DNA from 3 places in the Pseudoalteromonas sp. Of11M-6 genome. Region 1 is predicted to be linked to each of the others. Evidence: predicted binding sites of a transcription regulator. Region 1 holds the regulator's gene; each other region holds the start of a gene.

Region 1 (4,484 bases):
CAGGTTCGTTTTTCATCTTGTTGATGATCAGTGCCTGACCTTGTTCAACCTTGCGGTAGAACTTTCCAATCAGAAGTAGAATGGCAAAAATAATGACGATGGATATACCCACGATTGTGAGCACTGGTCCGAGGTTGTTTAGAAATTCCATGTTTTTTCCTGCGTTGCGCTATGTTGTTTGAGTTGGTATTAGCTGTATCAACTCGTTCCTAAATTCCGTTATTTTCTGTATTATTACCAAGGTTTAGCCACAATAGTGTAGCTATGTGTAAGGGGGTCGTGTTCGATAAGTAAGGCACTGTCTCCTAGTGTGAAGGTGTTATCTTCATCCGAGCGTACTTCAATGAGTTGATCCGTTCCTTGAATATATACTCGGGCTTGGCCAAAAGTGTTACTGACTCTTGATGTTGCAATGACGCATTCGAGCCCAACCAGCGCTTGCTTCGATGTGGTTTCTTGGCTTTCGAAAAAGCGCCGTAATGGCCGTACAATCACGGCGGTTAGTGGTAGTGCAACAATGAGGCTGACGAGCATAAATGCCGTTCCCACCAGGTAGTAAAAAATGCCATTACCCAGTAGGTAAGCAAAAAATTGTTGTACATAAATACTGACAATCCAGCCCAGCGCGATGATTAGGCTCAGTGAAATACTCACTGGGACGCCACCAAAAGCAACCTCCCAAAAAGAACCAGAACTTGCGCCTTCGGCTTCAATATCAACATCGCCTTCTAAGATATCGATATCAGCAAAACCGAGTAAAGCAATTAACCAGAACAATAGCACTATGAGTAATAGTGTTGAAAAAATAACAGTGGGAAACGTAAATACAGTATTTAAAAATTCCATTGTTGCTCCTTGACTCCTTGCTTTTCCTTTTTAAGTGGTTAAGTAAGCAAGTAAACTGGCCCACTCAACGTCATCAGGCGCTTTTTGGGCCTATCAAAGCGGTGAGTTCCGCATCATAGGATAGTGAGATGAATGAGTGAAAAGAATAGCGTGCGTGTCCGATGGGTTATCGACATCGCAGGAAACAAGTCCGAGAAGCTAGTCAATCAGCTTAAAAACTATCCATGCGTAGTGAGAAAAATCTCACCTTGCGTTTCTAAAGTTGCCACACAAGGACATATTATGTCAAACATTTTTTTGCTGTAAAGATAAGCAGTTTATTCTGTTTATTGTGATAGTGGGAAAGCGTGTTTGTTGGGAGGAAAGTACCAGAGTAAGTGCTAACTTGTGAGTTAGCACCGATAAAAATAATAGACTAAACGTTATCGAACAGGGTTTTTACTTTATCTAAAGTAACGTCGATTTCAGATACTTTGGCAGGGGCAATAAAAATCGTGTCATCGCCAGCGATGGTACCTAATACGCCGTCTGCGGTGCCTAATGAGTCAAGTAGTCTCGCAATTAACTGTGCAGCACCAGGACTGGTTCGAATAATAATCATCATTTCGTTGTGCATAATATCAACGACTAACTGACGCAAAGGGCTTTTTGCTGTTGGCACGCTCATTTCTGCGGGTAAACAGTAAACCATTTCTTGCTTAGCATTACGTGTACGTACAGCACCAAACTTGCTCAGCATGCGCGATACTTTACTCTGACTGACGTTGTCAAAACCTTGTTGTTTTAGAGCATCAACAATTTCACCTTGAGAGCCAAAGTTTTCTTCTTTTAAAATGGCTTTAAATGCTTTGATCAGTGCTTCTTGTTTTTCTTGCGGCTGCATAGTCTGTCTTCTTTTACGGCTAATCTTTAAATTCTACACAAAACCACCGAGATTCCCAAATTTGCGCGACCAAAATGGCAGTCGTAAAGCATAAGTGGACAAAGTGTCGCGATCTTTACACTTTTATTTAAGACATTAGTCAAAAAATCTCGAAAATAACCGTGATTAATTTGTGTTTAACAGCGCTTTTCATTATCTTTACTGCACACTCAATTCCACCTTCAAATTATGGAGAATTCAAATGAAAGTTGCTGTATTAGGTGCCGCTGGCGGTATCGGTCAAGCTCTATCTTTATTGCTTAAAAATGGTCTTCCAGCTGGCTCGGAGTTAGCGCTTTATGACGTTGCACCTGTTGTACCTGGTGTTGCAGTTGACTTATCTCACATCCCAACTGCGGTAAAAGTAGCGGGTTATGGTAAAGACGACCTAGACCCAGCTCTTGCAGGTGCTGACGTAGTGCTTATCCCTGCTGGTATGCCTCGTAAGCCTGGTATGGACCGTGCTGACCTTTTCAACGTTAACGCAGGTATCATCAAGACACTTGCTGAAGGTATCGTTAGAAGCTGCCCTAAAGCACTTGTTGGTATCATCACAAACCCAGTAAATGGCACGGTACCAATCGTTGCTGAAGTGTTCAAAAAAGCAGGTACTTATGATCCAGCTCGCGTATTCGGTGTAACAACCCTTGACGTTATCCGCGCTGAAACTTTTATCGCAGAGCTTAAAGGCCTAGACGTTGCTGAAGTTAAGATCCCAGTAATTGGTGGTCACTCAGGTACTACAATTCTACCTCTACTTTCTCAAGTTGAAGGTGTTGAGTTCACTGACGAAGAAGTTGCTGCACTAACGACTCGTATCCAAAACGCGGGTACTGAAGTGGTTGAAGCTAAAGCGGGTGGCGGTTCAGCTACACTTTCAATGGGTGCAGCAGCAGCACGTTTCTGCTTCTCACTAGTGAAAGGTCTACAGGGTGAAGAAGTACTTGAGTACGCATACGTTGAAGGTAACACAGGCGATGCAACATTCTTTGCACAGCCAGTTATCCTTGGTAAAAACGGTGTAGAGAAGTTACTTCCTTACGGTGAGCTAAGCGCGTTTGAGCAAAAAGCAAAAGACGACATGCTAGCGACACTTGAAAAAGACATCAAAGAAGGTGTTGATTTCATGGCGTAAGCCAGATTGATACAAAAAAACCAGTCGCTTCACAGTGACTGGTTTTTTTATGTGTGATTATTCTTAGTGAAGAATACGTGCTCTGATAGTTCCTTCAACTGCACTTAACTCTTTCAACGCCACTTCAGAGTGGTCGCTATCGACGTCGATAACCACGTAACCAATAGATTCATCCGTTTGTAGGTATTGCGCCGCAATATTGATACCGTGCTGAGCGAACGCTTGGTTGATTTGTGTTAGTACGCCTGGGCGGTTTACGTGTACGTGTAATAAACGACTTCGGTTTGATAATTCAGGTAAAGAAACCTCAGGGAAGTTAACTGCCGTGACTGTTGAACCGTTATCTGAATATTTCGCCAACTTACCCGCGACTTCTACACCGATGTTTTCTTGTGCTTCTTGGGTAGAACCACCAACGTGTGGGGTTAGCAGTACATTGTCAAACTCGCGTAGTGGTGAGACGAATTCTTCATGATTAGATTTTGGCTCAACGGGGAATACATCAATAGCAGCGCCGGAAAGTTTCTTTGCCGCTAATGCTTCAGCTAAGGCGTCGATATCAACAACCGTTCCGCGTGATGCATTAATTAGTATTGCGCCTTGCTTCATCACTTCAATTTCGGCCATGCCGATAAGGTTTTTGGTCTGTGATGTTTCCGGTACATGCAAACTGACCACGTCCGCTCTTTGTAACAATTGCGTAAGCGTGTGTAACTGGGTTGCGTTACCAAGCGTGAGCTTATCTTCGATGTCATAAAACTCGACGTTCATCCCGATATTCTCAGCCATAATGCCAAGCTGGGTGCCAATGTGACCATAACCAATAATACCCAGCGTTTTACCACGGGCTTCGTATGACCCGTCGGCAGATTTATCCCACTCACCGCGATGTGCCTTTGCGTTACGTTCAGGAACACGGCGCAATAACAAGAGAATTTCACCTAATACGAGTTCAGCCACAGAGCGGGTGTTAGAAAATGGCGCGTTGAATACGGCGATACCGCGTTTTTTAGCGGCATCCAAATCCACTTGGTTGGTGCCGATGCAGAAACAGCCAATCGCGACCAGCTTTTCAGCCTGTTCTAATACTGCTTCCGTAAGGTGGGTACGTGAGCGGATCCCGACAAAGTGAGCGTCTTTGATCCGCTCGATCAGCTCAGGCTCCGGTAAGGATGTTTTAACGTAGTCTATGTTGCTATAACCGTTGCGCTTTAGTGTCTCAACGGCGCTTTGATGCACGCCTTCTAACAACAAAATTCGAATTTTATCCTTTGATAACGAAACCTTGCTCATCTGTAATCTCACTAGTTGATTTTAGGCCCTTCTGGAGTGCCTGTTATTACAACGTCAGCGCCACGCGCGGCAAATAAGCCATTAGTCACGACGCCAACAATCTGGTTAATTTTTTCTTCAAGCGCTTTTGCTGCGCTAATTTCTAGGCCATGCACATCAAGAATGACATTGCCGTTATCAGTGATAACGCCTTGGCGGTAAACCGGATCGCCACCTAATTTTAGTAACTCTCTTGCCACGTAGCTACGCGCCATAGGGATCACTTCAACAGGTAGTGGAAATGCGCCT
Region 2 (4,484 bases), on a different contig from region 1:
ATTTAAAGAAAGACACTGCCGATGCGGTAGTGAATATGCTGGAGCCTATTCAAGCGCGCTTTAAAGAAATCCGAGAAGATCAAACTCTGCTGGACGAAATCATGAAAAAAGGCGCGGAAAAAGCAAGTATTCGTGCCGAAAAAACACTGAAAGCTGTGTATGACGCCGTCGGTTTTATTCCTCGCGGTTAATAAAACACAATGAAAAGACACCATAAATGGTGTCTTTTTGTATTACAAGGGTCTGCAGACCCTTGGTTTAAAGCAGATACTAGATATAAGAAAACCCTCCTGTTGAGTTCGTGATAAAATAGATTTATAACGAACATCCTTACCCCAGTGGCAAATAGGCCGCTTGGTTCTTTTAGTGGTACCTACATGCTGTTGATGATTGATAACTATGATTCCTTTACCTACAACTTAGTGCAGTATTTTCAGCGCTTAGATGTGGATGTGCTGGTAAAGCGAAATGATGAAATCAGCACCTCACAAATCAAGCAGCTTAATCCCAAATATGTTGTGCTATCTCCTGGCCCTTGCAGTCCTGATGAAGCGGGGATCTCGCTTGAAGTCGTAAAACGTCTACAGGGACAAATCCCTATTCTCGGCATTTGCCTTGGTCATCAAACTATTGCACAAGCTTTAGGTGGCAAAGTCATTCGCGCAAAACAAGTGATGCATGGGAAAACGTCTCAAGTGCACCATAACAATATAGGCGTATTTCAAGGCCTGCCATCACCATACGAAGTATGCCGCTACCACTCTTTGGTTGTTGAGCAAAGTAGCTTACCAAAGTCTCTAGCCGTAACGGCTTGGACACAGACACAAGAGGGGGAGCGTGATGAAATTATGGGACTCTTGGCATCCGATAGAGCACTTGAAGGTGTGCAATTTCACCCAGAAGCTATCCTCACTGAACACGGCTTAGCATTACTTGATAACTTTATAAAACGCTTCTAAAGTTTAAACAAAACCAACAGGATTTCGCCTAGGTGTTATACATCCATATTCGCTGCGTTTTTGTTGGTTAGACTAGTTTTTGATACGTAACTTTTTGATTCTATTGTGCGCAATATCAAATCATAATATTGCTTTTACTGGTATAATGTTAATCAGTAAGACGATTCTGTTGAGTGCTTAACTCAGTGTTTTTCCTTTAGATAAGTAGCATGCATGACGCAAGAAAATAAGCAAATTAGAATGGCACAAGCGCTATCCGAGCGTGCCCATGACCTTCTTATCAGCCTCAACTTTGCGCAAAAGCAAATAGGCTATATCCATACATTTGATATTAGCTATGGGGAGAATATCGCACAGCGCACTATGCTAGAGGTGGAAATTGCAGCGGCTGCAAAACGCCAAGAAAGCAGCACAAGCCATCACAAATATATTGCCAAAGCGAGTAAGCATCTACATTCAGTTATCGAAGAAGCTATCACAAAGCAACTGCATGACCTTGATAATATCTATCATGAAGTCATTGGCATTCAAGACTCCGTTCCTGCGATTTTAGACATTCTTGCCGTGCGCTCAGCTTCAGTTGGGCGTTTAGAACCTTTGGTTAATGACTTAAGTTGGTTGGGTCGTGAGCTGGTTTCGCTAGTCAACTTGCCACAGTATCGCAAAAAAAACAGTAAAGGCACGTCCATTAAGGTCGACACGCCGGCATTAGCATTAAGGTATTTAGGCCTTGAGAACTTGCAAATGGTGATCCCGACAATGGCGGTAAGACACTGGATGCCGCATGCTACAGAACCATTTGGCTTAATGAAGCGTAAATTACGCGAGCTGAGCATGAGCACGGCCATTGCGGCAAAAGAGCTGGCACCATTTTTTGGGGTAAAAGAACAGCATGCGTTTACTTTAGGCATGTTACTAGAGCTTGGGAAAGTGGCCTTGATCCGTCTTTATTTACGCACCTTTGAAAAGGTGTGGCAAGCCAAGGTGCAAATAGCACGAGACAAAAAGCAAAAAGACCTACACACCGCATTAATGGAGTTATCTCCTGATCCGTTATTTTTACGTAACTTGTTGATAGAACATTCAGCAGAGATTTCACGTAAGCTAATTGAAAAAATGGAGTTACGTTATTTACCCTTTAATGCCGTCATGGAAGAGTATGCGCAAACTTATCTACCAAATGCGCATAAAAACATTGCCGACCCATTACCACTGACACAAGTGATGCAAAAAGCCTATGGCTACGCACAACTGCTTGTTTTAAAAGATAGCCAGTTAATTGAAGACGACGAAGCCGAGATTTTGCTCAATCATTTAGAACTTACCGAGGAAATGCGTCAGCAATTGGCAAAATGTGCGTTCCATAACCTGCAGTTGACGATTTTGTAAAAAAAATTGAAATTTTTTTTGCGACTATTCATTCAAAACCTAATCTTAAATGATCTGTGCAAGGCTGCACGGCGCTTGCTTTGCCCTAAATATCTGCCCTAGATAGTTATTCACTTGAGTTGAGAATATATGTTAAACCCTTGAATACTAAGGGCTGAGAACGTGGTATAAGTGAGACAAATGGCGCTTTTTCTGGAATAATGAGCGTATGAATTTTGTGCCATCAAGGGGCGGGTCAAAATACATAGCACCGAATTGGTGTGAATAAATATCCTATCAAGTGGCGGCAACGCGCCGACCTCCAAAAGGAAATGACTCCTTGTTTGCACTTTCACTCACCAAATATGAGGAAATAAAATGACGATCAATCGTGAATTGTTTGACGACGTAATGGTACCTAACTACGCACCTTCAGCGGTAATTCCAGTGAAAGGTGAAGGTTCTCGAGTATGGGATCAGGAAGGTCGTGAGTACATCGACTTTGCTGGTGGTATCGCAGTTAACTGTCTAGGTCATTGTCACCCAGCTTTGGTGGGCGCGCTTAAAGAGCAAGGCGAGAAAATTTGGCATCTATCTAACGTGATGACCAATGAGCCTGCACTACGTTTAGCGAAAAAGCTAACCGATGCCACGTTCGCAGAAAAAGTCTACTTTGCAAACTCAGGTGCAGAAGCGAACGAAGCGGCGCTTAAACTAGCACGCCGTTGGGCACTAGATAAGTTTGGTGCTGAAAAGTCGCAAATCATCTCTTTCAACAAAGGTTTCCACGGCCGTACTTTCTTCACTGTGACCGTAGGTGGTCAAGCTGCATACTCTGATGGCTTTGGTCCAAAGCCGGGCGACATTGTTCACACAGACTATAACGATTTAGCGGCATTTGAAGCGCTTATTTCCGACAACACTTGTGCCGTGATGATGGAGCCGCTACAAGGCGAAGGTGGTATCATTTCACCAACGGCTGAGTTTGTAAAAGGTGTTCGCGAGCTGTGTGACAAGCACAACGCGCTACTTATTTTTGATGAAGTGCAAACTGGTGTTGGCCGTACTGGTGACCTGTATGCATACCAAGGTTTAAACGTAACCCCTGATATTTTAACAACGGCTAAAGCACTTGGCGGTGGTTTCCCTATCGGCGCGATGATCACAACAACTGAGATTGCTGCGCACCTAAAAGTGGGTACTCACGGTTCTACATACGGCGGTAACCCGCTGGCGTGTGCGGTTGCAGAAGCGGCATTTGACACAGTAAACACAACAGCAGTACTTGATGGCGTAAAAGCAAAAGAGCAGCTGTTCCGTGAACTACTAAACGACATCAACGAAAAGTACAACGTATTTACCGAAGTACGTGGTAAAGGTCTATTGCTTGGTGGTGTAGTCACTGAAAAGTACGAAGGCAAAGCAAAAGAATTCTTGGTTGAAGGTATCAAGCAAGGCGTAATGTCACTGGTTGCAGGTGCAAACGTAGTGCGTTTCACTCCATCTCTAGTTATTCCAGAAGCTGACATCCGCGAAGGGATGGCACGCTTCGAAAAAGCCGTTGCCGCGGTAGTTGCTAACAACGCTTAATACTGGTTGCAAGGTCACCTTTTGGTGGCCTTGTTGTTATCCACATTTTTGAGGAGTAAGCGGGCTCATGATGATCCTTCGCCCAATCCAAGAAAGCGATTATCCAGCGCTTTTAAACATTGCTCACGAATCAGGCCACGGTTTTACCTCTTTGCCTGTTAACGAAGAGCTATTACAGAAGAAGATTGCACGCTCTGTTGCTTCATTTGGCAAGCAAGCAGACAAGCCTTTTGATGAAGGCTATTTATTTGTATTAGAAGATACTGAAACAGGCGAGGTGGTTGGTACCAGCGGTATCGAAGCTGCGGTTGGTTTAGATGATGCGTTTTATCATTATCACCTAAGCAAAGTGATCCACTCTTCACGCACACTCGATGTTTATAAAGCAGTGGATATTTTAACGCTATGTAATGACTACACTGGCGCGACGGAATTATGCACCCTGTTTTTGAAAGATGGCTATCGCAAAGGCGCAAACGGCAAACTGCTATCTCGCTCTCGCTTTATGTTTATTAACCAACATCGTGCTCGTTTTGCTGAAACCGTTATCGCGGAAATGCGTGGTGT
Region 3 (4,484 bases), on a different contig from region 1:
GAAAGACTTAGTTGGTCAGGTAAAAGCAGGTGAGCTAGTTAATCACATGGCTTCTCAAGTCGGTGGTAAAGGTGGCGGTCGTCCTGATATGGCGCAAGCTGGTGGTTCACAACCAGAAAACCTAGACGCAGCACTAAACAGTGTTCCAACTTGGTTAAATGAAGTAACGCAGTAATCAGCAAGTGGCGCTGATTGTACAAAAGTTTGGCGGCACCTCGGTAGGTTCGGTAGAGCGTATTGAGGCGGTTGCCGAACACGTTATCAAAACACAACAACAAGGCCACCAAGTGGTGGTCGTGTTGTCTGCAATGTCAGGCGAGACAAATCGTCTCATTTCCCTTGCCCAACAAATCGATGCACGTCCGAGTTCTCGTGAGCTAGATGTATTGATCACCACCGGCGAACAAGTTTCTATTGCGTTATTGGCGATGGCCATCATTAAGCGTGGGCATTCTGCCGTGAGCTTACTTGCCGATCAGGTTGGTATTAAAACAGATAACATGTTCTCTAAAGCGCGGATCACAGAAATAGACACGACCCGCTTAAAGCAAGAGCTTGAGCATAACCGAATAACCATTATTGCCGGATTTCAAGGGCGCGATGAAGAAGGCAATATCACCACGTTGGGGCGTGGTGGTACAGATACCTCAGCAGTTGAAATCGCAGGGGCTTTGCAAGCAGACGAATGTCAGATATATACTGATGTCGATGGCGTTTATACTACCGATCCGCGCATAGAGCCAAATGCAAGGCGTTTATCACATATTACTTTTCCTGAGATGTTGGAGCTGGCCAGTGTGGGCGCTAAAGTTTTGCAGATCCGTTCGGTTGAAGCGGCTGGTCGATATAATGTACCACTGCGTGTACTTTCTTCGTTTTCTCCTGACAACGGCACCTTAATTAGCTATGAGGAAGGTAAGATGAAAAATACTAAAGTGGTCTCTGGGGTAGCGAGTGTCAAAGACGAAGCGCTTATCTTAGTTAACAATGTAGATGCAAAACCTAGTAATCTTGCCAATATACTTTCTCTTCTTGGTGAGCATAATATCGAAGTCGATATGATTAACCATTTGAACCACAGTGAGAAAAAAATAGACTATGCTTTTACTGTGCACACAAATGATTGTATTCTGGCGGAAGAAGTTTTAGCGCAACATGCACAAAATTTAGGTGGCGCAACCGTAGAGGTTAATGCTAACGTGGCAAAAATCTCAGCGGTTGGCATCGGGATGAAATCTCATTCAGGTGTTGCTGGTCTCTTTTTTATGGCATTGGCCGAAGAAAATATTCACACTCTATTAGTATCTACATCAGAGATAAAAATCTCGGCACTGGTAGAAGAAAAATATTTAGAGCTAGCTGTACGGGCTTTACATGCCAAATTCGAATTGGAAAGTACTGAGTAAAAGAAGTTTTTGCTTACTTTTCTAGGAACTTTTATTTAAAATGGATTTGACGCGGAATCTTTTAAATTTTGGAATAACAGGAGCAAGAGAATGCTAATACTAACTCGTCGAGTAGGTGAAACCCTGATGATTGGTGATGAAGTGACTGTAACAGTACTAGGTGTTAAAGGTAACCAAGTACGTATTGGTGTAAATGCGCCTAAAGATGTTTCAGTTCACCGTGAAGAAATTTACATGCGAATTCAGGCTGAGAAATCTAGCCCGGGCAATATGTAATTGACCAAATATTGAATTACGATGTTAGTTAACATAGTTTGACTGGCATAAAAAAACCCCGCCACTGCGGGGTTTCTTATTTCTGGCTTTGCCCAGACAAAAAAGCAATCGCTTCTTCGTTAAGTCCAGATTTACTGATATAGCTCGGTTTGTTTTGGTGAAATACCAAAAAACCTCTACTCGTTTCAACGAGTTTATCTAAGTCGTCAAATGGGTAAGAAAATTCGGCATGTCTCGCTTTGGTGCTAATACCAGTTTTAGTGATTGAAACTTTGACGACATTGCCAGCAGCGCGAGAATACGACTGTCTTATCACCCACCAAGCTTTACGATAATAGAAAGCGACGCATTCAACCACAGCCAATAGAATAAGAAAGTTCCCTACGTAGTGCTCCTGCAACCCGTAAATAGCAAACAGCCCCAATGCAATTAGCAGTACAAGCAAGCCATATTTCGGCTTAACAGCAAGTCCATTGGCTTCAGATTCTTCAAAACACTCTCGATAATAGGCTTTATCTAACTTAAATTGGCTTTGAAAAGATAAATTTTCATTTTGTTCAAGGGAGGGCATAGACGTTCGTTGTGGTAAAAATTTCCCACTATTATACCCATCTATATTGAAAAAGCTGTAACGCGAGTAAATTGTTTGCAGTTCCCTTTTGCTATATCCAGCGAAATACGCGCCATACAGTATGACGTTTACGTAAACGTTAACTCTTGGTCAGTCCAATTTACAATTTATCTTGCGTAATCAAAAATCCTTTCTATATTCATTAGGATCTCAGTATTAGTTGGCGCTATTTTGAATATTTTTCATATTTATTACGTTGGTTTTCCATATTTATTAGTGCTTTCCTAGCTAACTAACTGATTATTTGTAAGTTAAGTGTTTTGGTAATACCAATTTACAGCAGGCTTTACAGTGGAACATTTTTTGTTATAAGGTGAATAAATATCTATAAAAAGTGAAGGTTTATACCAGTTCGTTAACATCGAATAGGAAAACCAAACAGCAAGTAAGGGGTAAAAATGGATATTGGAGCGCAGCTACTGCAAGCAGGAAATCTTATGCTGACCGGTATGGTTGGTGTTTTTGTTTTTCTGTCCATTTTGATTTTTGCGATGCGACTGTTGGCCAACTTTGCTGCTCAATTTAAAGAAGTAGCGCCAAGTACCACAAGATCAAAAACAACCAGAGCAACATCGTCACAGGGTGTGCCACAGGCACATATTGCAGCCATTAGCGCTGCCGTTGCAGCCTACAGAAAAAACAATTAATAGGGGTTTTGCATGTCACAGTTAAAGCTAACCGAATTAGTGCTGCGCGATGCGCATCAGTCATTACTCGCCACCAGAATGCGCTTGGAAGATATGCTTCCTATCGCTGAGAAGCTCGACAATATGGGCTACTGGTCTGTTGAATCATGGGGGGGAGCAACCTTCGACTCGTGTATTCGCTATTTAGGCGAAGATCCATGGGAGCGGATCCGTGCACTGAAAGCTGCAATGCCAAAAACCAAACAGCAAATGCTACTGCGTGGTCAGAATCTATTGGGCTATCGTCATTATGCTGATGATGTTGTCGAAAAGTTTGTTGAACGTGCCCACCATAACGGGGTAGATGTATTTAGAATATTCGATGCAATGAACGACGTGCGCAACTTAGAAACGGCTATTAAAGCGGCCATTAAAGTGGGCGCGCATGCGCAGGGCACGATTTCGTACACCGTAAGCCCTGTTCATACGCTGGAAATGTGGCTCACGCAGGCCAAGCAGCTCGAAGACTTAGGCTGTCATTCCATTTGTATCAAGGACATGGCTGGATTACTGAAACCCTATGATGCCGAAAAGTTAATCTCTGGGCTTAAAGCGTCCGTCTCTATTCCTATCGCAATGCAGTGCCATGCAACCACAGGGCTCAGTACTGCAACTTATCAAAAAGCCATAGATGCGGGTATCGATATGCTCGATACGGCGATTTCTTCGATGAGTATGACCTATGGTCATAGCGCAACAGAAACTATCGCGGCGATTGTGGAAGGCACAGAACGTGATACCGGGCTGGACTTACTTGAGCTTGAAGAGATCGCAGCCTATTTCCGTGAAGTGAGAAAGAAATATACAGCTTTTGAGGGCAGCTTGAAAGGGGTCGATGGTCGTATTCTATCTGCACAAGTGCCTGGTGGCATGTTAACCAATATGGAAAATCAACTGCGAGAGCAAGGTGCAGGTGACAAGCTTGACGCAGTACTAAAAGAAATTCCAAGTGTGCGTAAAGAACTTGGCTACTTACCGCTGGTAACACCAACCTCACAGATTGTCGGGACGCAAGCGGTATTAAACGTACTTACAGGTGAGCGTTACAAGTCTATAACTAAAGAAACTGCTGGCGTGCTGAAAGGCGAATATGGAGCGACACCAGCGCAAGTCGACCAAGCTTTGCAACAACGCGTGCTTGAAGGCGCAGAGCCTATTACCTGCCGTCCTGCAGACTTAATTGAACCTGAGCTGGATAGTTTACAAAGCGAGTTAGTCGCGACGGCAAAAGAGGAGCAAATTACCTTAGCCGACGAGATTATTGATGATGTGCTTACCTATGCATTATTCCCGCAAATTGGCCTTAAATTCCTGAAAAATCGCAATAATCCAGATGCGTTTGAGCCAAAACCGACGCTTGTTGAAAGCAAAGAGCAAAAAGCTGCAGCGACGCCTGCTAAAGCCAAGTCATCAACTAGTGAGCGTTACAGCGTAAAAGTGGATGGCAAAGTATACGATGTGGTGGTTGCGCCGGGTGGAGAGTTA

What was found. Region 1 encodes ArgR, which controls arginine synthesis, uptake and breakdown. Its sites were predicted from a motif close to ANTGAATANNTATTCANT; they were not measured.
Region 2: a site for ArgR is predicted at 2,608-2,625, ahead of MHN32_RS12155 (aspartate aminotransferase family protein). Genes of this name have one in related genera too.
Region 3: a site for ArgR is predicted at 2,626-2,643, ahead of MHN32_RS11605 (OadG family transporter subunit). Genes of this name have one in related genera too.

The regions. Positions count from the first base shown of each region.
Region 1 is NZ_JAKRFW010000008.1:118,438-122,921, forward strand. It holds gene MHN32_RS05955 (SPFH domain-containing protein) at 1-151, opposite strand, end outside; gene MHN32_RS05960 (OB-fold-containig protein) at 235-846, opposite strand; gene argR (transcriptional regulator ArgR) at 1,262-1,729, opposite strand; gene mdh (malate dehydrogenase) at 1,971-2,903, shown strand; gene serA (phosphoglycerate dehydrogenase) at 2,967-4,196, opposite strand; gene rpiA (ribose-5-phosphate isomerase RpiA) at 4,208-4,484, opposite strand, start outside.
Region 2 is NZ_JAKRFW010000021.1:19,641-24,124, reverse strand. It holds gene trpS (tryptophan--tRNA ligase) at 1-191, shown strand, start outside; gene MHN32_RS12165 (aminodeoxychorismate/anthranilate synthase component II) at 378-959, shown strand; gene MHN32_RS12160 (HDOD domain-containing protein) at 1,173-2,348, shown strand; gene MHN32_RS12155 (aspartate aminotransferase family protein) at 2,706-3,917, shown strand; gene astA (arginine N-succinyltransferase) at 3,985-4,484, shown strand, end outside.
Region 3 is NZ_JAKRFW010000019.1:51,169-55,652, reverse strand. It holds gene alaS (alanine--tRNA ligase) at 1-175, shown strand, start outside; gene MHN32_RS11620 (aspartate kinase) at 183-1,406, shown strand; gene csrA (carbon storage regulator CsrA) at 1,497-1,682, shown strand; gene MHN32_RS11610 (YcxB family protein) at 1,759-2,253, opposite strand; gene MHN32_RS11605 (OadG family transporter subunit) at 2,712-2,960, shown strand; gene oadA (sodium-extruding oxaloacetate decarboxylase subunit alpha) at 2,973-4,484, shown strand, end outside.